Linked DNA regions of Magnetococcus sp. PR-3. The protein of the gene in region 1 interacts with the protein of each later gene in a pairwise test. Links are inferred from orthologs where the notes say so. Each region holds a gene or a part of one and is shown on either strand. Other genes may lie near its edges.

Region 1 (9,543 bases):
CGATACATGGATTGAAGCAGGGGCAGCCCAACCATCACACGCGTGGAATTGGCGAAACAGATTAAGGGGCTCACGACATATTTGTTCCGGTTATTTCTGGTAACTTATTAAATTTGAAGTGATTTTAAACTTGATTGTGGGGCGGGTAGGGAAGAGCGCGGGAGTAAGGCTTGGTGCCTTACTCCCGTTTCTACTTAAGCGTTGACGACTTTCATAAAGCGTCCATTTTTATCCAATAGACCATTCTTTGGGGTGTCGTTCTTGCCGTCCCCTTCGGTGTAGTCTTTACCCTCTGCATTGGGGAAGTAAAGACCCAGGTTACGAATGGTGTTCTTGCGCCATTTCGCAAGCTCTTCCAGAGAGATGCCAGACATTTTAGCAAAGCGTTCGCGGCGTTCCTGGGTTTTGAAGTTGATACGGTCCCACTCCAAAGCACGCAGCATATGCAGATCTTGCGGTTGGAACTCATCTGTGGCGATCGACCCTCGGCCAAAACCAAAGAAGTTGCTGTCCCCAAAATCAAAATTTTGGGGAAGTGCCCCCAGTTCTAAAGCGCGGCTGTACATTTCTGTTTTGGGGAGAGGGGTTGCAATGTGAAAAGAGACCATATCCACATCCATCTCATCCGCATAGTTGCACGTATCGCGTATTTGATCCCAGGTCTCACCCGGTGAGCCGATAATAAAGTCCGCTGAAATTTCAAACCCAAGCTCTTTGCCTTTTTTCACCAAGGGTGGGACTTTTCTTAGATCGAGCGGTTTTTTGAGAATATGATCCAGCACATGCTGATTGCCCGACTCAATGGGGAGAATCAGCTGGTAGGTTTTGGCCTCCTTCATCATCTCCAACATATCTTCCGTTAGTAGGAAGGTCGCCAGATTAAGAGATTTCCACCACAGATCATAATCCCGATCGATTAACCCCTGTAGAATCTGTTTAAAACGTTTCCGGTTAATAATGAGATTATCATCCAGAAAGAGAATCTCCTTAACCCCATAATCGTTGTAGAGGATATCAATCTCTTCAAGAACGTTTTCTGCGGAGCGCAGGCGTACCTTGCTGCCATCAATCGAGTGGGTGCTACAGTAAATGCAGTCATACGGGCAACCACGACTGGTCGAGGTCAGCACGTAGGGCTCATAGCGCGCATTCATAACGTTGCCGAAGCTGTTATTAACGTTAAAATACTCAGGCAAGCGCATTTTTTGATAGTCGGGGAAGGGGACGGTATCCAGGGGTTTGACATAGGCGACAGGGTCATTTACCACGAGCTTATCATCTTGCCAATAAGCAATGCCGTCAAACTTTGAAAAATCGGTTTCCCCCCGATCCAGCATATCTAATATTTGCGGAAAGCGCTCTTCACCTTCCCCCATAACACCATAATCAGCCACCTTGTCACGCATGGCCAAATCCACAGAGGTGGTCACATAGACCCCCCCTAATAGCAGTATAACTTTTGGTGCGCGTTCCTTAATCGCCTGGGCAAGGGCATGAAAGCTCTGTGCGTACTCCAAAGACATACAGGTCAGTGCAACCACTTCTGGGGCAAAGTCCATGATACGGTCGACCGTTTGGTCGATGGATAGATTGCCCAGGTGAGGGTCCAGTGCCTCTACCTCATAACGCTCTTGATCCACCACTGCGGAGAGAATACCCAGGGTATAGGGCGGGACGACCCACAGACGCTTTCCCAGCCAAGAGGTGTTTGGCATGGTAATCATAACCCGCTTAACATGACGCATGGGTTTTATTCCTTATTTTAAGGCCTTCCGCCAGAAAGGCCGTTGTTCCGCCAGGAGACAACCCTTTGGGGTGGGGCTGTCATCCGCCTCACTACATGTCCACCTTCTATTGGATGCAAAGGCTTTGCCATAGGCATGGATGCATCCAGGTGTGTGGTTTTATCCTATTGTAATAGAAGGGTTTGTGAAGTGAGACTAATTTGGCCTCATTTTATCAAGTTCAGCATGATGAATCTAGTGTGATAGGTGGTAGGTCTCAATTTTGCAATCTTTAGCCGTGAAGGTGCAGGTAATGCAAGCCCTTATTTAGATGGGAAGTGTTTGATGAATAAGAACTTAGCGCCAGTTATGGCTTGGGATGTTGTTGCCATGCAGGAAGTTGCAAAGCAACTTTTTCCCCATGCAGATTCATCCGAAGCCTTGGGTGAAGCGTGTGAGGCTTGGTTGGCTTCCAATCCGGATCATGCGGTGGTGCAGCATCTGTTGGGCTGGAAGCTGCTTCATGACGGTGCGTTTGAACAGGCCTTGGCTTGTTTTGAGAAGTCGATGGTGTGGGGTGAGCTGGAAAGTACCGTGATGGTTCACAAGGCCATGGTGCAGATTCATTTAGGCCAAGGAAAAAAAGCACTTATGCTGTGCCAATTGCTGAGTCACCAAATGACAAAGCCAGGCTTGGTCGAGATGTTGAAGGCGTGTGCACATCTTTTACTGTACCAAATGGATATTGCTGTACAAGCGTTACAAAAAGGGTTGATGCAAGCACCGGATTGGGCGCCCCTTTACACCCTGGCTATTCCCTTGTCCCATCTGCTGGGTGTGCCGTTACGTGGACGTTTGATTGAGGATATGCAGCGGCACTTTTTACCGCATGCCGTCCAGACTATCCCGCCTGCCCAACCATTGGATCTGTTTTATCTGGATCAGTCCCAACTCGCACACAGCTCTGAGCCTGCGTTGCAGGTTGTCACCCCTTGTGGGGGTACGGCATCGCAACTGTTGATGGTGTTGTCTCAGCCCGATCAGCCGCAGCAAGAGCGGCCCGATGTGGTTGAGATTGAGGAGGACACCATCGTTGAACGGTACAGTAAGACCCCTTTGCGGGGGCCTGAACGGTTTGTATTGAACTGGGATGACCGGACGCACTTACGCCAAGCTTTTTCTCTGATTGATCAATTTACGACTGCCCAGGCCATACGCAAACAGCAGGCGGCAGAAATTCTTGCACGTTTGGCCGCTTTGCCTAGTGATGGTTATGGGCAAGACGAGATGCCGCGCATTCTATTGGTCTGCTCAAAGCAACACCCCAGTTTTGCTGGAGTCGAGAAATTGGCTCTGTTGCTCTCTGAGCAAGCTGACGTGAGCATATGCCACGAGCAGCAGCCGTTGAGTGTGCTGGATTTACGGATGGTCCTTGAGCAAGTTGAACAAATCCTGCCACATTTGATGGTGTGGTGGGATGGTGAGGCTTTGGACCTGCCTGTTCCTCAAATATTGCCTTTTGAAAGTAGGCTGTGTTTGGAGCCCATGCGTGAACCTGTGGCACAATTAGAGAAGCGGCCAGATCGAACCCTTAAAATGCTCCCCTTAGGTGCATGGCCTGGAGGTGGGGTTTGGTTCCCCTATGCAGGCTTGCCGGTTTCAGAAGGGCAGGCGATCTATGCCTTTGCACAGTGGTTAATGGATCAGATCCCTGTCAAACAGGCTGATGCGCAGCAGGTTATCCAGTTGAGTGATATGGCACCTGAACATCAAGCGCTCTTTCAGCAAAAAAATGCTTTAATTCAAGAAGGTCGTTATGAAGAGGGGGTGGCTGGTTTAGAGGCTTTGGCTGCGCGCTACCCCAACCAACCCGAGCTCCTTTTTATTTTGGGTGAAGTTGCTCAGCAGCAAAAGCGGTATGAGGCCGCATTGCCGTGGTTAGAAAAAGCCGTCCAGCTAAAGCCGGATATGCTCATGTTTTTACAGGGGTTAGCAGAGTGTTATTTGGCTTTGGAAAAAGTTGAACAGGCAGAAGCTATTTTTAAGCGCATACTGAGTTTGGATGCCAACCATCATGCAACCTTGCTTGGTTTGGCTAACCTTTACCTCCAATATAGAACCCCTGTGCCCAAGTTGTGTGAAGGGTACCTGCTTCAGCTCATGAAGCTGCTGCCGCAAGAGGCCATTGTCTATGCTGCTTTGTTGCGCTATTACGATGCAGTTGGGCAGAAGGTACAGAAGAATTGGGCTTTTACGCTCATGAATCACTGGCGCTTGGAAAGTGATGTTTTTGTAGAGCAACCGGTGGAGGATCTGTTTTTTTTAACGCCAGAAGCTGCTTTAGCGCAGGCTGAAAAACAGATTAAGGTTGCCCATACCACCTCTATTTCCCTGCCTCAGCTCTGTTTTTACCAAGGCGCTTCCTTGCCCCGCAGTGATTTGCCCCATCTGCTGGCCATAACCGATAAAATTAGTCACTACTTCTCCAGGCCGATGTTGCGGCTCCCTGCTCAAGTATCTTTTGATCCAAGTGATCGTGCGCAGGTGGCTAAAGCTAAGGAGGTTGCAGAACTGCTAGATCAGGTTAAATTGGCGCAAGGGCGGCGGGCCGCGGTGGTTTTGCAGCAGTTGGTGAATACCGCACCCAGGGCTGTTGATGAGGGGCCGGTACGTGTCTTTGCCGCGGCCTCCCGTATGACGACCGTTATGCAGTATGCCTCTGCACGCTTGATCCAGGCTTTTAAAGCGCTTGGTTGTGAGGTGCATTTTCTCATTGGCCGGGATTTTAAAGAAGATCTGACTGCGCTGGATCTGTTTTCAGCCATGAAGGAGTTTAATCCCCATATTGTGTTGAGTATCAACTGGGCAACCAACGAATACTACCATCCTGACCGCTGGAATGTGGTGTGGTATCAGGATCCTTTGGCCGATTTAAGCAAGGGTCAACCTCTCCCTTGGCGGCCGCGAGATCTGGTCTATTCGGTTTTGCCGTACCTGGATGAAATGATTAAAAAAACAGGTTACGCCAACCCCAAGTCCCAAGGGTTTTGTGTGGATTTGGATACCTTTAAGCGTTATAAGCCCTGGGAAGAGCGCCGTAAAATTATTTTTGTGGGTACGGCATACGCTAAGAATTTGCGGTTGCATGATGAAAATGAAGTAGCTTTGATTGAGCAGTTTGTAGCTGCCAGTGAGGCGGGGCAGGCTATTGCCCCCGATATGGTGCATCAAATGGCCCTGGAGCGGGGTTTAGAGCCGGTTCGCATCTGTGAGTATGTCTATCCCTATGCGGTGCGTGATATGGCCGTACGTTGGCTTTGTGAGCTGGCGCCAGAGTTGCCGTATGAGGTGGAGATTTATGGCTATGGTTGGGAAAAAGACCCGGTGGTAGCCCCGTATTTTAAAGGGGTCGCCATGCAAGGGTCGCGTTTAATTCAGCTCTACAACGAGGCGCGCTATGCGTTGTCGCCTCAAATCCATATGGTCAATAGTCAACGCACGGCAGAAATTGCAGCTTGTGGGGCCGTGCCGGTGGTTAATGATCATCGGGCATTTGCCAGTAAACCCCATTGGGATGAGCAGCTGCTTTTTTTCCGTACCAAGGCCGATCTGTTGCATGTGCTCAGTCAAAAACCCAAAAAGGACCCTTATGAGATTGCCCAGTCCTTCTCATACCATACATTTGCTCGACGTATTCTAGCAGATACGGGGCTATTGGAAGCTGTGGAGAAAGGTCTGGAAAAATCGACAGGATAGCGGTCGATTTCACTTGACTTTACTGTTGTTTGAGTTTTGGTTGTCGGCATCATAAAAACCTGTCCACCAAAAGGTTTTGGGTGCTTGACAGCGCTTTTTCATAGCGCTTAATATTTGGTTAAGGGTAAATCCTAAAACAGCCACCTTTCTGTTGAGCCAGGGACTCGGTGTTTTGTCCTGTTAGTCAGGCTTCCAGGTGCGGGTACGGTGTGGTCTGTTTGGTTGTATAGAGGCAAACCTGCTTGGCAGGTTGGGTTCTGAAAGTAGGTGCGGCACCATGCAGTTAGGTGTACAGCACCATTGGTTTTTTACTTAATTAGGTGTGGCTTGGCCATGCTTGGTTTGTGACAGTTAACCGGTGGCGACCATAGTCGAAGGCTGCCGCTTGGTGGAGGAAACAGATGGATCAGGAGCTCCTGGGCGCTCTGGAGGAGCGTTGGAACGCGCTGGCCGAAACTGTCCGGACGCTAAAAAGTGAAAACCATGCCCTGAAAGAGCGGGTGCGGGAACGGGAAGAACAGCTGGCACGGGTTGGTGATGTTACGGCCAAGCTGAAGCAGAAAGTTGAAGGGTTGCAACAAGATCGCAATCAAACCATGGGCCGCATTGAAGGCCTGCTCTCCCGCTTTGAGGATCATGACTAACCCCTGTGGGTTAGGTGTGACGATCATTAAGTGGACACTGATAGGCATCAAGGGCAAGACCCATGGCAGAGATGATTGAAGTAACGATTTTGGGGCAGCACTTTAAGCTGCGTACCGATACCGGCAACGATTATGTGCATGAGCTGGCGGAATATGTGGAAACTCTGGTGGAGGAGCTGCGCAGTCAATCTCGTGCAGCATCCACCGATCGTGTGGCGCTCATGGCTGCGCTACAGATCGCAGATCGCTATTTCCAGCTGCGCCAGCAGAGTGAAGGTAACAAAGAGTTGGCCAATGGTCGGATCCAACGCCTTATCGAGGCCAGTGATCAGATCTTGGCTGAGTAACTATCCAGATCCCCTGGGGTATTTGTGAGGAGTACAGACTTCCTGAGCCGATACTTCTGAACCCGGGTGGCCTGCACTGACCGTGGAGCGAGAACCTCTTGTGGTTCACCAGAAGCGGTTATTCGGGCTGCCACCGTAAGCTAACGGGTTCAAGAAGCTTGTCTCTAACGGTACCCTGGGGGTGTTGGATGGAATCTTGGCAATCCATGACTTAATGGTCATGGCGCTGTCAGGTGTGTGTTGTACCTGGTTGGGTATAACGCATTACAGCTGTTTGTTGGCCCGTCGTTGTAAGTTGTACTCCTGCCTCTTTCCGTGTTTACCCGATAGATATCATTGATCGTGAGGATTCTGCGTCTGTGACTCATGCTGCGCATAAAGCAGAGCTGCGTCATCAGCTGTTGGCTTGGCGGCAAGCTCAAGATGATCAGCCGTCAGAGCTTGCCAGTACTGCAGCGGTAAAGCATTTGGTCAGCCACCCCCAATTTAAACAATCGGGTGCGGTGGGGGCCTACTGCTCGGTACGTGGTGAGCTTGACACGTCAGCACTGCTCCAAGCGGTGTGGGTGGGCGGTAAAGTGCTCTACCTCCCTATGTTGATGGGGGCGGAGAAGGTCATGCGCTTTGGTCGCCATGAGGTAGGCCAAAGCTTGGCGCATGGGCGTTATGGTATCCCTCAGCCAGCTGATGATGTGCCTCAAACCGTAGGTTTGCTTGGTATTGATCTGTTGGTGTTGCCTCTGGTTGGATTCGATGCCCTGGGTGGGCGTCTGGGGTATGGAGGGGGCTACTATGATCAAACGCTGGCAAACAGTAGACAGCGCCCCTTCTTGTTGGGGTTGGCTTTTGAGGGGCAGCGGGTTGAGAAATTGCCCCAGGAACCGCATGATATTGCCCTGGATGCCGTGGTGACGGAGTGTGGGTGGTATTCGTTTGATGCGGCAGAGTAATCTGCCCTCTGGGCTCAGTAGAGCCCTTGTGCATGCCTTGTTTTGGTATGCTTTAATGATGACCTGACGTCCCTGCTTGGCAGCGGGCGATTATGTTTGGAGAGAACCCTTTATGGATATCATTCTGTTGGTGGTCGGTTTGATTTTGGGCGCGGGCGGTGTCTTTGCGATGCTACGCAACCAGAGCAAACAGGCCCTGGATGAGCGGGATGCCCGTATTACGTTGTTGCAGAATCAAGCTCAGGAACAGGCCAAAAACGCCGTTAAAGAGGTGGAGTTGGCCATGAAAGGGGAGCGCATCCAGATCCGTGAGGAGTTGGAAGCTGAACTGAAAGGGCGCCGGGAAGAGGTCGAAGGTAACCAAAAACGGTTGGATAAGCGCGAAAATCAGTTGGATCGTAAGGTCGAACAGGCTGATCGGCGCGACCAAGAGCTGGACCAGCGCCGGAGTAATTTAGATAAAGAACAGGCTAAAGTTGCCGACCGTCAGCAGCACTATGAGGGGTTGGTGACGCAGGCCGATGAAAAGCTTGAAGAGATTGCGGGTTTAACCCGTGAAGAGGCCAAGAACCGTATTCAGGAAGAGCTTGGAGAACGGGCACGGCATGAGGCATCCCGTCAGTTGAAACAGATTGAGGATGATACCCGGACCCACGCCCAGAAAAAAGCCCAAGAGGTCATCTGTAGTGCTATTCAGCGCTTTGCAGGTGAGTTTGTGGTGGACCGTACCGTCTCTGTGGTTCAGCTGCCGACGGATGAGATGAAGGGTCGTATTATCGGGCGTGAAGGGCGCAATATCCGAGCGTTAGAAGCCGCCACGGGATGTGACCTGATTATTGATGACACCCCCGAAGCTGTGGTGGTATCCGGCTTTAACCCCGTACGTCGTCAGGTTGCCCGTCGTGCTCTGGAAGAGCTGGTAGGGGATGGTCGTATTCACCCTGCCCGCATTGAAGAGGTGGTGCGTAAAGCCCGTAAAGCGGTTAATCAAGAGATTCGTGAAGCGGGTGAGCAGGCGATTTATGATGTGGGTATCACCAATATTCACCCTGAAATTGTTAAACTTTTGGGTACGTTGAAGTTTCGGACTTCATATACACAAAATGTGCTGGCGCACTCGGTGGAGGTTGCGCACTTTGCGGGCATTATGGCGGAGGAGATGGGGCTGGATGGTAAGGTCGCCCGCCGTTGTGGCTTGTTGCACGATATTGGTAAGGCTGTGGATCATGATAATCCAGGTAGCCATGCGGTATTGGGCGGGGAGCTGTGTAAGAAATACAAAGAGAATGAGATCGTCACCAACGCTGTGTGGTCACACCACTTTGATATTGAGCCCAACTCTGTTTATGGTCCGCTCACCAATGCAGCGGATGCGCTGTCTGCGGCGCGCCCGGGTGCTCGACGTGAAAATGTAGAGACCTATATCAAGCGCTTGGAAGAGTTGGAGCGTATTGCCACAGACTTTAAAGGTGTCGAGAAGGCCTATGCCATTCAGGCGGGGCGTGAGTTGCGGGTGATGGTCTCATACGATCGGGTAAACGATGAAGGTTCCATGTTATTGGCACGAGAAATTGCCCAGCAGGTGGAGTCTGAAATGACCTACCCGGGTGAGATCAAAGTAACCGTCATCCGAGAGATGCGGGCTTCTGAGGTTGCACGTTAAGCCCCTCTAATAGCTGCCCATTTAAAAAAAGCCTCCATGGTCGACCATGGAGGCTTTTTTGTTGGCGATCTATCGTGTGGGCTCAAAAGAACTTCTACCTTTAAACTACTTCTGGGGGGGCTTCTTTTTACGTTCGTTTTGCGCTTTATCCATAAACCGGGAGATGGTGGCATTGACCTCTTCCTCCATAGGGGGGAGGTCGCCGTAGATCCAGCTCTCTTGTGTGGTGTTGTACACAAATTTTTGGCAGGGTCCTGTAAAGGGTCCGCGTGGCGGATCCTCTTCCAGTTGGGTTGGCATATAAAACCGTACAAACGGATTTCTGGGGTGATAGCCAATAATCGCCTTGGATTTGCCGATAGAGATGGTGCTGTAGCAGCGGTCTTTAATGCCATTTTGAATGATGCACTGGGTGATCTCATCAAAGTACTCCAGCGCATTCAATTCAATTAACTGACG
Region 2 (15,349 bases), on another replicon or contig:
TGGGCACTGTATCGCCATGCTTGAGAATAAGGGAAATTCCTTTTTCTTGGCATGCGGTCATAAAAATATGCTCAATTTCATGGAGTATTTTCTCCGGGTAGCCCGCACATTTACGAATGTGCATCTCTCCCGCTTCAATTTTGCTCAGATCCAGGACATCATTAATCAGAGAGAGTAGCCCTTCCCCCGCGCTTTGAGCCACCTGTAGATAACGTTTGCGCTTAGGATCTTCTTCATCTTCAAGTAGCAGCTCACCCATACCAATGATCACATTCATTGGGGTGCGTATCTCATGGCTCATATTGGCCAAAAATTCGCTTTTTGAATGGTTGGCAATCTCAGCTTTTGTTCGGGCTTGGGAAAGTTCCTGTTGCCGGTCACGTAAGGCTATACCCATACTCAGAACACGAATCACTTGATCTAAAAATAGTCGCTCTTCTTTGGTTGGTTTAAAGCCTTGAGGCAAATAAAGATTAAGCAAGCCTCTAAGCTTTTGATTTAACAAAATGGGTAATATTAAATGGCCGTGGTCTGCCATGCCTTCATAGTAGATGGTGTGGTTGTGGTCGATACCACTACTGTAAATGGGGCTCTCTTGTAAGGCGGCTTGACCACAGAGGCATTGGCCTAAATCGAGTTGTTGGCAGTGTGCCACGATATAGGGGTCTAATCTCCAGGATGCTGCCATTTTTAATGTTGTGGTACCCTCTTTCTCCTCTGTTAAAAAAACAGAGCCACGGGGTTCTTCTTTTAGCCACCTTAAATAGCCAAACAGTTGAGCCAAACTGGTTTCTAAAAATGAACTGTGGTCACTTTGTCCCAAAGCGATAATAAGGATTTTGCTAAGTACGCGAGACTCTTCAGCTTTTTGTTCTGCTTCTTCATTGGCCTGTTGCAAAGCTTGTTCAACGAGCCTTCTTTCTTCGATCTCCCGTCGGAGCTCATCTCGTGAAACCGTTGTTTTTTCAAGTTTGGCCAATGTTTCGTTAATTCCACGGCTCAGGATAGAAATCTCAGAATAACCTTCCGTGGGTAGTTCGCGCCCCCAAGGGTTAGGGGATGTCAGTAAGTTCTGAAAAAAATGGGTTAGTCTGGAGAGGGGTCGATTAAGTTTAAATTCCATAATCGCCAAAGTAATAAGCACTGTGGCAATGAGAATCGCAGCTAATAGAATCAACGTTTGAGATAAATTTTCAGATAGCATCGTCAAACGACGCATCTCCATTGAAGCCAAGGCTTTAATTTGGCCCGAGAGTATATCCAGATGACGGTTATAATTACTCACAACAACTTGTAGTTCTGAAATTTTGGAAGGGTCCTTTTCGACACCTTCAACGTAAGCTGCAGAAATTGACAGAACTTTAACCAAAAAACTTCGATATTGAGTACGTATGGCAGACCATGTTTGGCGTAAATCCTTACGTAAAGCCAAGCTTTCTGTAACCTTGGGCAGCCCCTTGTCGAGGTTGGTATCCATATAAATTAATAAACGGTTTACTTGGTTCGCATCTCTCGCTGCATCCAGCAGTAGGAGCTCGTTATTAAGAAGCATGCTTTGCATCGCAAGGTTCTCGGTGCTATTAACCAAATTTCGTATTTCGCTTATCTCTTCATGGATATGTAATGCATGACTGGTCAAACGCCCCATTTCTTGAGACCATTTTTGATACATCTGATAGCTAAGGCCAGTCACAACCAGTACCGTCACCAGCAACAGGGTAAAGCTAAGGTGTAAAGCTCGGCGTATGGTCATGGGAATGACCCCTTCGCGGGGGACTCTTCGGGCGCTGAGGTTAGAAAGGCATGTTCAAGAACCAATTTTCGCCGCTCTGGTGTTTGCATATAATTTAAAAAGCTTTGAGCTTTTTTTGAGGGTTCGCCCAGTGTAATTAAATTTAATTTGCGGCTGTAAGGGTAGGCGCCATTTTGAAGGTTATTAACAGAGGGTACGTGGTTATCAATGGTAAGCATGCGTATGTTAAGCCCTCTATCCATGGCAATAATTGCTGAACCTATGGATACATAGCCAATGGCATAAGGGTCTGTACCAACAAGTACGAGCCCTTCCGTATTGGAGCCGACCTGGTAGGTATCTGAAGAGAGTTTTTGCAACCCCATAAACGAATCGAATAATTTACGTGTGGAGCGCCCAGTACGTTTGGCAATTCTTTGAATCGTTCCTGCTTTTCCGCCGACCTCCTGCCAGTTTTGAATGTCTCCTTCAAAAATACGCTTAATTTGCTCTTTAGAGAGTTCATTGATCTCTTGAAATTTATTAATAATGACAACAATGGCATCATGTCCAATGGTCAATGTCTGTAGCCCAGCCTGACGTTCTTTGTCGGTCAGAGATCGTGAAACCATGCCAATATCTACATGACGGTTTAGGGTCTGCTGTACGCCAATAGAGGAGCCTCCTCCATAGACATGAATATTCATACTGTATTCTTCAGAGAACTGGCGTGCTGCGGCTTTTACAACGGGCAAAATAGTGCTAGACCCTGAAATACGCAGGGGTAAGGATTGTGAAAAAGCTGCTGTACACACGCAGAACGTGCTGAGACAGCATATGATGCGTAGCCATCTGAGATCCATGCATACCCCATGAACTGTATAAAGGTGCCCTTTTTGTTAGATTTTTTAGTTTAACGTATCTGTAGGGTTGGGTGTATCTGATAATGCTCAAGAAAGTGTGTAATTTAGAGGATTTATTAAGGAGATAAGTCCGGCACATTTAAATAAGAAGAGAGGAGGGGAGATGAAAAGAAGATTTTCAGGGGAAGAACAGTACAATATAAGCATGAAAAAAGCCGCCCTAAGGCGGCTTTTAACAGAACATCCAAACCTGATCGTTAAGCGACTTTCAGGTTGAATTTTCCAGTCCAGGACTCACCCTTATTATCGGTCCAGGTTACTTCAACAGGACCGGCTTTGGTTGCTTTCATTTTAAAAGCATAGAAGGGGTTCTTGGAAACGCCACCAGTCCAGTCAGCTGAAATGATTTTGTTGCCCAGGTACGTTACTTCTACCTTAGCCACATGGTGCGCTGCTACCGTTTCACCAGTTGAGCGGTTCTTACGGAAACCAGATTCCATAGGGTGCTTGATCAAGGTTTTGATCTCTACAGTAGAGCCAGCTGCTACGGGCTTACGGGGACCACGAACCTTGGGTTTGCCGATCTTAGCCATGTTCACTCTTCCTCATCTAAACGTTGGCACGTGTGTGTGGGGGGGCAGACAGGAATTAACCTGCGCAACCGCCTTCAGCCACGTTGATCTTCTTAACAGCGGCATACAGCTTGCCGGTGTTGGACTTGGCAATAACCCGCAAAGGTGATGTCTTCGCCATTTTAATGCGGATTTCAAACTCGACCAGACCAACTTCTGGTTTGAAGTCAAAGGTACCAATGAAAGGGGCAGGGTTGTTATCAACAAAAATACCCACGGTCTCAATGTAGTTGCCAGGCTCCATAGCATGATCAACTTTAATCGGCACACGAACCAGGGATCCGTTTTCAGCAGTATCGGGCGAACCCAAAGTAACTTTACCTTCCATCACATCACTGCTGCCCATGTGCTCCTTAATGGAGGCCATGACATCACCAGCAGCCCAAGAGGCGCTAGGCATGGCAGAAACAGCAGCAGCACCCAGGCCAACAGCACCTGCGGTACGGAAGAAACCACGACGGCTTACGCCCATTTTTCCCTCCTCGGTTCCCATAAACGGATCTCCTAATCATTCGATCTCTTAAACAGACCTTTTCGAAAAAGGCCTCGTGAATACACTTGAAACCACCCAAAGAGATTACCAAACCGCAACCGGGCTCTCAAGCATGATCCACCTGTTTTCTCCATTCCTGAATGAATATTTTGTAAAATTGACAGTACAGTGACAATAACGCGACGGACATGTGCTAAGTGTGATCTATGCCATGAAAATAGCTGTGGAATATTTACTTAAAAACAGAGTGGGTTTGTGAGAATAAAACAGAAAGTATAAAGGCGTTGGGTATAAAAAAAGCGGAGTCCCGAAGGACTCCGCTTTTACAACCAGCAAAGCAAGCTTGCTTAGCCGAAGGTATCGCGCATAATGCTCTGATACCATGACTCAGCATAGTAAGCTTCTTGCTTACGGAAAGCCTTAGAGGCTTTACCGGGGGAGAGACCCTTGGATTTACCAATGATCTTGCCATCCTTATAAGCTTTAACAACAGCCACAGAGATGCCGTACTCAGGAGAGAGCAGGCTGTAGCAGGTGTTAACATAAGAAGGCATGGGTGCAGGCTTGCCCTGGAATGCAGCAAGAATAGCCGCAGCAGCAACTTTAGCCTCGGAGTTCGCAGCGTAACCGGACTTAGGCAGACCGGAAGCGATGCTGGAGTCACCAATGACATAGACGTCCTTGGCAATCTTAGACTCGAAAGTCTTCAGATCAACAGGGCACCAGCCAGACTTGTCAGTCAGACCAGATTTAGCTGCAATGGCGCCGGCTTTCATGGGAGGAATGATGTTCACGCAAGAGCTTTGGAACTCATCCATATCGGTGAAGACAGTCCCAGTCTTGGGATCTACCTTGGTTACCTTACCACCCTCACCACCGGGTACCCACTCAATGTACTTGGGCTCGTAACCGAGTTCTTTCCAGCCACCACGGAACAGGCCGAACTTAGAGAACTTATCTTTAGGATCAAGGATAAGAACTTTTGAGTTAGGCTTGTTCTTCCGCAGGTAATGAGCAACCAAAGAAGCACGCTCATATGGCCCAGGAGGGCAGCGGAAAGGGTTGGTTGGGGGAACCAGGATGAAGGGCTCGCCATCTTTCATAGCGTGCAACTTATCACGCAGCAAAGTGGTCTGAGGACCAGCTTTCCATGCGTGAGGCATCATGGTCTCGGAAACTTCTTTGGTCAGACCCTCAATGGCGTCATATTTGAAATCAACACCGGGGGACAGGACCAACTTGTCGTACTTGAACTTTCCACCTTTGGTGGAAACGGTCTTAGAGCCAGCATCAATGCCGGTGACCATATCGATCACAACATTTACGCCATGCTTTTTCAGACCTTCATAACCCCATTTCTGAACTTCCAGATCACGCATACCAGCGATCACAGGGTTGGACAGAGGGCAGGAGTAGTAGTACTTGTTCTGCTCGATCAAGGTCACTTTGACCATAGGATCGGCCATACGGATGTATTTGGCGGCAACAGCACCACCATAACCACCACCTACAACGATCACATGTTTACCATGGTGACCAGCAATGGCAGGAGCAGCTACACCCGCAGCACCGACGGCGGCAGTCGCACCAGTTGCTTTAATAAAATGACGACGTGTCAGCTTGGACATACTTAAGTCTCCTCTTCCCCGCTTATTTCTGGCTTGCGTAGAAATGGGCAATGGCCTCGAGCTCTTCCAGAGAAGCTTTTTTCATACGCTTCTTCATCTTCTTGGGCTGAGGAACCTTAATGTCAGAATTTTTGTAATCCTGCATTTTGATCAGCAGGTAATCCTGCCATTGACCCGCCACGCGAGGCATGTCGTCTTCGGTGCTACGACCGTTGTCTTCATGGCACTTGCCGCATTTGAAGGACTTGTGCAACTTCGCACCCTTAGCTGCCAGCGCGTCATCCACCTTGGTGTAGGGGGTGCCGGTTTTCATGCTGAGCATGGGGTTGTCGATGTTGTTGGCCCATTTTTTAGCGCTTAGGTATTTAGCAATGGCCATGATCTCTTCATTGCTGTAACCCTTAGCGATACGATCCATAATGGTCGCAGGGCGCTCACCGGATTTGTACTCTTGCATCATTTGAACTAAATGAGCAGCGGGCTGACCAGCAATGGTAGGCATAGCAGGACCAACGGCAACACCGTTGGTACCATGACAACCAGCGCAGGTATCAGCCAGAGCAGAAGCAGGAATCATATCAGCGCGAGCATCCGCGCTCATCATCATCCCACCTGTTACCATGGCTGCCGCCAAGAGCAGTGTCTTGATCTTGTTATGTTGCATCTATCCCTCTCCTCCCGTACAGGAATGGCTAGGTAGGCCCTTATTGGCGGGCCAAGTTTATATCGACCCCTTTTGAAGGGTGTCGACGTGTAAAAAAACTGCTGGAAACAGTATTCCAACCAAAATAAAGCCGGGGTGGCTTAAAACTCCCCTTGTGCCGCCCCTTGCATGATCTCCTGAAGTACGCCGCTCACACGCATAGCTTCTTTTTTCAGCTCTGCGGGTAGCTCACGTCCACCATAGATCATCATGTCCAGATTCATGGAGTAAAGGCGGATCTTACCGTCCTTACCTTCAACTACAGAAATCCGGCAAGGCATAAAACCGGTATATTCATCCCGGTAATCTGCCATCATCTTACCTACACGTGCGTCACAAAATGACATGAATGAAACGTGACGGTAAGGTTTACCTGTGACCGCTTGAACCTGTTTGTAGAAGGGTGCTTCCCCAACAAACAAGAAGTTGCGTGCCGCAGCTAAGCTTTTCAACGATTCTTTTACATCTTCAACCGTGATGTCCTCTTCCACTTCCACCATCCACATCATGGCAACGCCAGGATCTTTGGACTCAAGAAGGTCAGAAGCAAACTTCATGTACATTTGCTGATAGCCGGGATCAAACTCGGCCAGATCAGGTGCAATTTTGGCGTAGCCGTAGAGACCACCCGCTACGGCGACGGCTCCAATGAGAGCCAACAGGTTACGCAAGAATCCCATGGATAGACTCCATCCTTACAAAATTAAGAGGGTATACCTGCCGCCCCCCCGACGGCACCTGAACAATACGATACACCTTGTTCGAAAAGGTGTCGCACATTAACCTTCCTCTATATAAGGAAAACCTTATTATGGAAGGAAAAATCGATTTATCTTGTCCTTTTTAAATGGGGATTGCAAGCGCAATTTCATAATAATTATATACCCCATTTCACAAATCAACGAATGTGCATATAAAATATACTTTCTCTAGGAATTCCCATAAATTACAGGGCTATAGGCGGTGGCAAAGCGGCGGATGACTATCGAAGCAAAAGTGGCTAGACATGACGTATGGGCAGGGCGCATGTTTGGTTGTTTAAAGTTATATATTTAACTATAAAAAACAACTCAGTAGTTATACGCAGATCTTTATGTGAGGGACTGTTTCTGGCCTTTGGATTTTAGCTAGGTAGGATGTCGGATTTATGAAGTTAGACGTCTTTAGGTGCTCTTTCACGGGTGCCGATTACGGCACCTTTTAGCTGACCACACGCGGCATCAATATCTTCTCCGCGTCGGTCCCGAACTACGGTCACGTAACCTGCGTCGCACAAAATTTTCTGGAAAGCCCGTATACGTGGCATGGCGCTAGGCTGATAGGGTACGTTGGGCCATGGGTTGAATGGAATCAAATTGATCTTAGAAGGAATGTCCTTCAGAAACGTGGCCATAAGGCGGGCGTCTTCATCGGAGTCATTAACCCCTGCAAGCATAACATACTCCCACGTGACACGGCGTCCGGATTTTAATGGGTAGCGTAATGTGGATTCACGTAACGCTTGCAGGTTGTACTTTTTATTTAAAGGGACCAGTTCATCACGAAGCTCATCCCGCACAGCATGCAGGGATACAGCAAGGTTAACGCCCAATTCATAACCGGCCTGTTCCATCTTCGGAAGTAAGCCTGCGGTGCTTAGTGTCACTTTGCGCGTGCCAAATCCTAACCCTGAATCTTCAAGAAGAATTAAAACAGCATCGTGCACTGCACTGTAGTTGTATAAGGGTTCACCCATGCCCATTAAAACAATGTTGGTGACCCGTTTTTCACGTTTGTTTAATTCAGTACGGGCAAAAAGAACCTGTTGAACAATTTCAGATGTCGTCAGGTTTCGAGCAAAACCCTGGGCGCCGGTGTGACAAAAAGGGCAGCTAAGGGTGCAGCCGACCTGAGAAGAGATACATAAAGTCCCACGTCCATCTTCTGGAATATATACAGTTTCAATCTGTTGCCCATCTGCCATGCGTAACAGCCACTTTTCTGTTCCATCCTCACTCACCTGATGTTGAGAGACAGCTGGGCGCAGAGGGCTGGCAACTTCAGATAGCTTGGCTCTAAAGTCTTTAGAGAGGTCGCTCATCTGGTCAATCTCTTCAGCTAATTTTACATAGAGCCAAGACCAGAGCTGTTTGACACGAAAAGGCTTTTCCCCCCACTGCTCAACAATTAACTGGGTTAGGTTCTCACGTGTTAATCCCGTTAAATCTATAGAGGGGGTAGGCATTAGATGTTCTCTTATCGGTCCATGGTTGGGGGGAAGGGGCGTTTGATGAGGAGTGTGGGGATTGGTCGGGTGGAGCTCTTTCAACAAAGAGGCAACCTTTTTTGGGTAAAGCCAGCAGCCTCAATAATTGAGGCTACTGGCTTTAAGCCTCGCATCTTAGCGGTCACACAACTCGGTGCCACTGAAGAAGTATGCCATTTCCTGCGCAGCTGTCTCGGGGGCATCAGAACCATGCACGGCATTGGCATCAATGCTTTCAGCAAAATCAGCACGAATGGTTCCGGCAGCAGCTTCTTTAGGGTTGGTTGCACCCATGACTTCGCGGTTCTTAAGAATCGCACCTTCACCTTCAAGTACCTGTACAACCACTGGGCCTGAGCTCATGTATGCACAAAGATCATTATAGAAGGGGCGCTCTTTGTGTACTTCATAAAACTTGCCAGCAACAGCAGGGGTCATACGGATCATCTTAGCCGCAACAATACGCAAGCCAGCTTTTTCAAAACGGGATTGGATCTCACCAATTACATTTTTAGCAACAGCGTCGGGCTTGATGATGGAAAAAGTACGTTCAATGGCCATGGGGTTTCTCCTCTTAAGCGTGCCTGAAAGGCGTTTATGGGGTGTATGTCACAGTCCTCATGTTTTTGCTAGAGGAGTGTGATGCAGCATCTTACGGTATAAAACACGCTCAACAAGTTAAGATGACAAGGGAAATGTCTGGCAATAATCCCCGAAAATCTGACTTGGTTTTGGTGCCTCTACCGGTGGTTGCTATGCAGAGTGTGGCGAGGGTAGCAATTGGTTGGTGGGTTGCCAAGCTCTTTATCCTCTAAAATTGGCCTTTATTGTAAAAAAAGCTAAGAGGCTCTGTTTTGGAACCTGACTTGCTTGTAATGACAGCTGGCTGAAACTTACCTGAAATGAACCATTTCTGTTTGGAATGTGACCCATGCTTAACATGCTGAAAATATGTACTTCTGCATTTGCCTATATGTTGATCTCACTTTTGGGTAGTCAATCTGTTGTCGCTGCCCCTGTTTGGTTTGGGGGAACTTTTACGGGTGATATTGTGATGTACAATCCGGAAAAACCGGATCAAATCGCTAAAGGTAAGCTTTTTGTGGGTCAGATGAAGCTTCGTGCAGAGGGGACGGTTGGTGAGCAAACCCGAGCACTGATTATGGATATGGAGAAAGGGCAGGTTTGGACCCTCGATCCTGATAAAAAACGCTACCATGATGGTCCTGGCCGTGCTCCCATGCCACCTATGCCCGATTTAACGATACTTCCGAGTGATGATGATCATCCTATGTGTGGTAAAGACAAGCCCGCGCAGTGCTTGTTAAAAGGTGAAGTTGAATTAGATGGCGTTAATGCCCATTTATGGGAAATTTCCATGAAGCAGCGTGGGCGCGTCGTTCTGATGCAGCTGTGGGTGGATCCTAAGCGTCGTGTGGTTTTAAAATATGCTTTTGATAAAGGGCCGACCTTACACCGTAAATTGGTTGAGGTTCGTCATGTACAGGGGCGTGCGACCGAAAAGTGGGTTTTTACCGAGCAGATGGGGCGTAAAAAAAGGGTGAGTGAACAGTGGGTCGATGCCAAGCTCTACCTCCCCGTGCGTATGGTGCAAAACGGGCAGATTACCGCAGAAATTAAAAACATTAAGGAAATGATTCCTAACGCAAATCAATTTTTGTTGCCAGAAGATTATAAGCGGGTGGTGGCCAAGCCTAAAGGGCGCAACCCAAAGCAAGATAAGGCAATGAAGTTTCATTAACGTAACCTATGATATGGTTCGAAGAGTGTTATACGAACCATACTTAGTAAGTAGATTGCTTTTATGTAGAAAAAAAAATGGCTTTCGTAGAGAGTGTGAGCGGATTTAGGTGGATTACTCTTGTTCGAAAGACGATACGATTATATCGGGCTGCTTAAGCTGACGGTGGGTAGGTTGACGGTGCCGCAAAATCGGACCAATTTTTTATATGTGCGGCTGATTTGAAACTCATTTGGATTCATCTTGTTATGCAGAATGGGGCCGAGGGGGTGGAGCATGCTGGAATAAGCTATTTTTGTGAGTGGTGTGATAATGCCGCTTGCTGTTGAAAAATAAAAGAATCTTTAGGGCGACAAGGGATGGGTCTTTCCTGCAAATTTATATGGATTGACCTTTGCAGCCGCTTTTGTTACCAAGTTAGGGTTGCGCAAATTGGCCACGAGCCGGATTAGACCATTGCCAAATGGCACTGAGAAATCACGAAAAAAAAGGTCTGTACCATGCTTTTCAAACGTTTTGTTAAACACGCTGTCGTCGTCGGCGTCGCATCAGCCTCTATGGTTGGGGTGGCGCAGGCCAACGATCTGCCTGAGCTTTTACGCGGGCTGATCCAAACCAATGCGGAAGTTAAGGCCGCAGCCGCCAACCGAGATGGTGCTCAGAGTGATCTGCGTTCATCCAAGGGAGACTGGTTCCCCACCGTCACACTGAACGGTAAAATGGGCCATGAAGGTACGAACTTCGGTGCTACACCGAGTACGGGCGCCAAATCCAGTCAGTGGAAGTTCAGCTTTGAACAGAAGCTGTGGGATTTTGGTAAGACACAAGCAGATATCAGTGCTTCTCGTTCAGATGCAAGTAAGAAGAATATTGCACTGGAAGAGAAAGTGCAGACTGTTCTGCGTAGCGGGGCCAACGCTTATGTAGAGCTGGTCGCGGCTTATACTGTGCTTGAAAATACCAAGTCTATTGAGCAGCGCGTTAAAGATCAGACATCTTCCGAAATGCAGCGTCTTTCTGCTGGCGGTGGCCTGCGTAAAGATGTCTTGCAAAGTGAAGCTGCACTGAGCCGTGCTAAGGAAAAGCGTCTGAAGGCTGAACTTAAACTGTCGCGTGCTCTTAATGAGTACCGTCGCTGGTTTAATGTTGTGCCTGAGAACCTCGCTTCTCTCAAGCCTGTCCAAATCACAGCAGAAATTCCTGCCATGGAAGATATGCTCAGTGGTTTGACCAGCAGCAACTTAACCCTCAAAAAGAGCGCTAAAAATGTAGAGAAGGCCAAATATGACCTTAAATCTACCCGCTCTGATGGTTATTTTCCTGAGCTCAAGCTGACCGGCAGCTATACCTTCCAAAATGACATGGGCGGTACCGCTGGTGCAGATGAGGACACCTCATTCCTAGTTGAAATGGATATGCCATTCAACCTAGGTCTTGCGGCTGTTCATGATGTGAACTCTGCCCGCTCAGCTCTGGTTGCCCAGCAAGAGACGCTGGATAATGCCCAGGACAAAGTGGAAAAAGTTCTGCGCAATGTCTACCAAAAGCTTATTACCCACCAAGAGCTTGTTAGCCGCTATGAAGAGAGTGTGCGTTTGAATGAGCACTTCTTGATGCTGGCCCGCAAAGAGCGGAAGCTTGGTGGTGGTCGCTTAAGCTCTCTTCTCGATATCCTCAATGCCGAGCGTAAAGTGATTGATGCAAATTCGGATTTGCAAGAATCCAAAGCTGAAGTTGCCATGGCAAAAATTGAGTTATTGGAGATTGTGGGGCAACTCACACCAGATCTGTTTACGCACTAAACAGAAAACGCGCAAAAAAAGCATGTACAGCCTCGCCCTTGGGCACATTTGTGTCCAAGGGCTCTTTGTGGCATGCAACAAATGCGCGGCACAAGTGACATAGTTTAGGGATGATCACAAGGCCGGTACTTAAACAGGCTAAATTAATTGCGATTATCTTTAAGAGATGACAGCCGAGCACAACGGGAATAGGGGTCTGTTGTTAAGACCCCAATATAGGACTCACAAAATAAGAGTCCATTTTTAAGCAAGGCCGTCATGGCCAGCTAGACATCAAATTCTATCGTCTATCATCATCGACGATTGATACCGGTAACATGGTTCAGGGGGCTCCTGATTATGAGCGAACAGACTGGGCAGAACGATATGGCTAACAACGAAGGTGAAATCCTTCTAGCTCAAGCTAATACACTTAACCCAGGTTCTACTGCTGGCAATTCGCCTGGGCAGCAGGGCAGCGCAGGGCAGAGTAGTGGAGTCCCTAACCCTGACGGAGCGGTGCAGCCAGGACAGCCAGGACAGCCAGGCGGAAACCAGCCAGGTAACCAAGGGCAAGGCCAAGGGGAGGGGAGTACTAACCCCAATGCCCTAGGTGCAAATGCACAGGGTAATGCGCTTGGCAAAGGTAAAAAGAAAACTGATGATGATGATGATGACCAGAACCTTCTTGGTGAAGGCGAAGGTGATGGCACAGGTGATGGAACCGGTGATGGTACTGTGGCTGGCCCCTCCACAGGTACTGATACAACGACCGGTACAGTAGCTGGCGAAGGTGCAGGCGACGACGGCACAGGTGATGATGCAGGCGACGACGGCACAGGTGATGACACACAAGGTGCTGGCGATGGCGGTGCTGGCGATGGCGGAGCTGGAGACGGCGGAGCTGGAGACGGCGGAGCTGGAGACGGCGGAGCTGGCGATGGCGGAGCTGGTGATGGCGGTGCTGGCGATGGCGGTGCTGGAGACGGCGGAGCTGGAGACGGCGGTGCTGGCGATGGCGGAGCTGGAGACGGCGGTGCTGGCGATGGCGGAGCTGGAGACGGCGGAGCTGGTGAAGTCCAGGGTGCTGGAGACGGCGGCACGGGAGAAAGCCAAGGTGCTGTTGATGATGCCGCTGGAGCAGCTGATGGTACGGATGCAGGTGCCGATACCGATGCAGGTGCCGATACCGATGATGCCGACGAAGATGACGCTGCCGACGAAGATGATGCTGCAGATGAAGATGATGCTGCAGGCACAGATGATATGGCAGATCTCAGCGATGTCTCTTCAGCTGGTGATACGGGCAGTACGGAAGGCTCCGGTAGTTTGGTTGAAGAGCAGGGTGACCAACCCAGTGAACTGGATGTTGTTTCCAGTGAAGCTGAAGATGCCGCTGCACTTGCAGATACGGGTGAAGAGGAAGAAGAAGAGCCAGCTGAAGAGGAAGAAGAAGACGATCCTCTTCCAACCACGCTTGATGTCTCCTCAAGTGGTGATCTGGCTGATATCGTTATCCCAAGCTATATCGACTATTTGAACCTTGCTGTGGGTGTTACGCTTACCACCAGCTATACCACGCTCAATACATCTGGTTTAATCGGCTTTACAGGCACATCTGATGTCACAGTAGCAACCAACACCGTAGATACAACAACCGGTGCTAAGGTTGTACTGACAGATACCGCCACAAACCTAAATGCCATTACAGATACTGAGTTACGTCAATGGGCGACCAATGGTGTTAATGCCATTGAAGTAACCGATGGTACTTTTGCCATTGATGAATACACCGCTGAGCTCTTTTTGCTGACGGTCTCAGGAACGGGTGCCGTTAGCATTTCTGATTCTTCTGATCCAGATAGCGCCACCTCCACACTCTATGGCACATCCGGTGACGATACCATCTCGGGTGATGCCGATGCCGATACCATCTATGGCCAAGCTGGTACGGATGTCCTCTCCGGTAATGCTGGTGCCGACATTATCTATGGTGGTGCAGGCAACGATACCATCAATGGTGGTGCAGGCAACGATACCATCTACGCGGGTGATGGCGTTGATATCCTCTATGGTGGTGATGGGGATGATACCTTTACGTTTTACACAGGTGATGTAGAAGCGGGTGAGGCAACCATTATTTATGGTGGTGATGCCAGCACAGACACCAGCACCACAGATACCATCTATATTGCCAGCAACAGTGTTGACTTCACTGGTGCGACGATCTCCGGTATTGAATACTTTAAAATTGAAGCTTCCCAGACGCTCATCATTGATAGTGATGAGATTGCTGGTGACAGCATTCAGATCCAAGATGGTGATTCTGGTACCGGAACACTGCAAATTGTTCTGCAAACAGATGGTGATGATAGCTCAAACCTTTCCAACATCACCCTGTTTACCGGCGGAAGCACAACCATCCAGTTCAGCGTAACCGCTAAAACGGATATCACAGGTTTGTCCCTGGATAGCACAAACAATGCTTATACCCTGACAAGCAGTGGTAGTGGCCAGTTGTTGCTGACCGATGATCAAGCCACCCAGTTTAGCAGCCTGACTTCTGATACAACCATTTATGGTATCAAAGATAGTGTTGCGACGATCACGTCGAACTCCAATAGTTTTGTTGCGGGTTCTGCAGATGTCAGCGTGACAGATGTGGTCACCATGGCTCAGCTCTCCGCCATTGACCAAATGACGACAGGTACCATTACCTATGGTACAGGTATCAAAGATACAGCCTCAGCTTTAGTCGCTAATACCAATAGCTATGTATCTGGTTCGTATGATGTATCGGTTACGGATGCGGGTACGGTTGCTGAACTTTCAGCCATTGATGCAGACACCACAGGTACGGTGACCTACGGTTTAGGTGTGAAGGATCAGGCCTCTGCTCTGGCTGCGAACACCAACAGCTATGTGACGGGTTCATATGATGTTTCAGTCACGGATGCGGGTACGGTCGCAGAACTCTCCGCCATTGATATAGACACGACAGGCACTGTGACTTATGGCCTTGGTGTGAAGGACCAGGCTTCAGCCCTGGCCGCCAACACCAATAGCTATGTGACCGGCTCTTATGATGTCTCCGTCACGGATAACGCTTCTATTGCTCAGCTCTCTACAATTGACGCTGCAACTTCAGGTACCGTGACCTATGGTGCTGGGGTTGAGGACAATATTGCGGCCGTGTTGGCCAACACCAACAGCTATGTCACAGGTAGTTACGACGTATCTATCACCGATGTTGTGACGATGGCAAACTTGTCAGCTGTTGATCAGATGACAAGTGGTACGGTGACCTATGGTGTTGGTGTAAAGGATAATGTTTCTGCCCTTACCGCGAATACCAATAGCTATGTGACGGGTTCTTACGATGTGTCGGTGACAGATCTGGTCACGGTCGCTCAACTATCCTCAATTGACTCGGCTACTTCCGGTACCATCACCTACGGTACGGGTTTAAAAGATTCAGCTTCAGCTTTGGTTTCAAACACCAATAGCTAC

The links.
Region 2: the proteins of V5T57_RS19735 (region 1) and ndk interact in binary tests that used the Escherichia coli proteins (3 or more experiments, as listed by UniProt). The link is inferred for Magnetococcus sp. PR-3 from one-to-one orthologs.

What each region holds. Positions count from the first base shown.
Region 1 is NZ_JBAHUQ010000050.1:19,565-29,107, reverse strand. The notes cover bases 5,827-8,625. They hold V5T57_RS19735 (5-formyltetrahydrofolate cyclo-ligase), read left to right. Parts: upstream 5,827-6,830; coding sequence 6,831-7,421; downstream 7,422-8,625. Other genes in these bases: rny (ribonuclease Y), read left to right, coding at 7,534-8,625; V5T57_RS19745 (cell division protein ZapA), read left to right, coding at 6,187-6,471; V5T57_RS19750 (cell division protein ZapB), read left to right, coding at 5,882-6,124. Also shown: V5T57_RS21030 (transposase), read right to left, coding at 1-35; V5T57_RS19760 (B12-binding domain-containing radical SAM protein), read right to left, coding at 195-1,745; V5T57_RS19755 (tetratricopeptide repeat protein), read left to right, coding at 2,070-5,480; more of rny, read left to right, coding at 8,626-9,084; V5T57_RS19725 (hypothetical protein), read right to left, coding at 9,190-9,543. UniProt on the Escherichia coli protein: Involved in the removal of 5-formyltetrahydrofolate.
Region 2 is NZ_JBAHUQ010000021.1:92,811-108,159, forward strand. Bases 7,145-9,999 are described here. They hold ndk (nucleoside-diphosphate kinase), read right to left. Parts: upstream 8,858-9,999; coding sequence 8,432-8,857; downstream 7,145-8,431. Other genes in these bases: rlmN (dual-specificity RNA methyltransferase RlmN), read right to left, coding at 7,205-8,275; V5T57_RS13125 (hypothetical protein), read left to right, coding at 9,228-9,999. Outside these bases: V5T57_RS13080 (ATP-binding protein), read right to left, coding at 1-1,753; V5T57_RS13085 (phosphate ABC transporter substrate-binding protein), read right to left, coding at 1,750-2,595; thiosulfate oxidation carrier complex protein SoxZ, read right to left, coding at 2,853-3,188; V5T57_RS13095 (thiosulfate oxidation carrier protein SoxY), read right to left, coding at 3,244-3,720; V5T57_RS13100 (FCSD flavin-binding domain-containing protein), read right to left, coding at 4,068-5,348; V5T57_RS13105 (c-type cytochrome), read right to left, coding at 5,371-6,012; V5T57_RS13110 (DUF302 domain-containing protein), read right to left, coding at 6,153-6,731; more of V5T57_RS13125, read left to right, coding at 10,000-10,058; V5T57_RS13130 (TolC family protein), read left to right, coding at 10,559-11,860. UniProt on the Escherichia coli protein: Major role in the synthesis of nucleoside triphosphates other than ATP. The ATP gamma phosphate is transferred to the NDP beta phosphate via a ping-pong mechanism, using a phosphorylated active-site intermediate.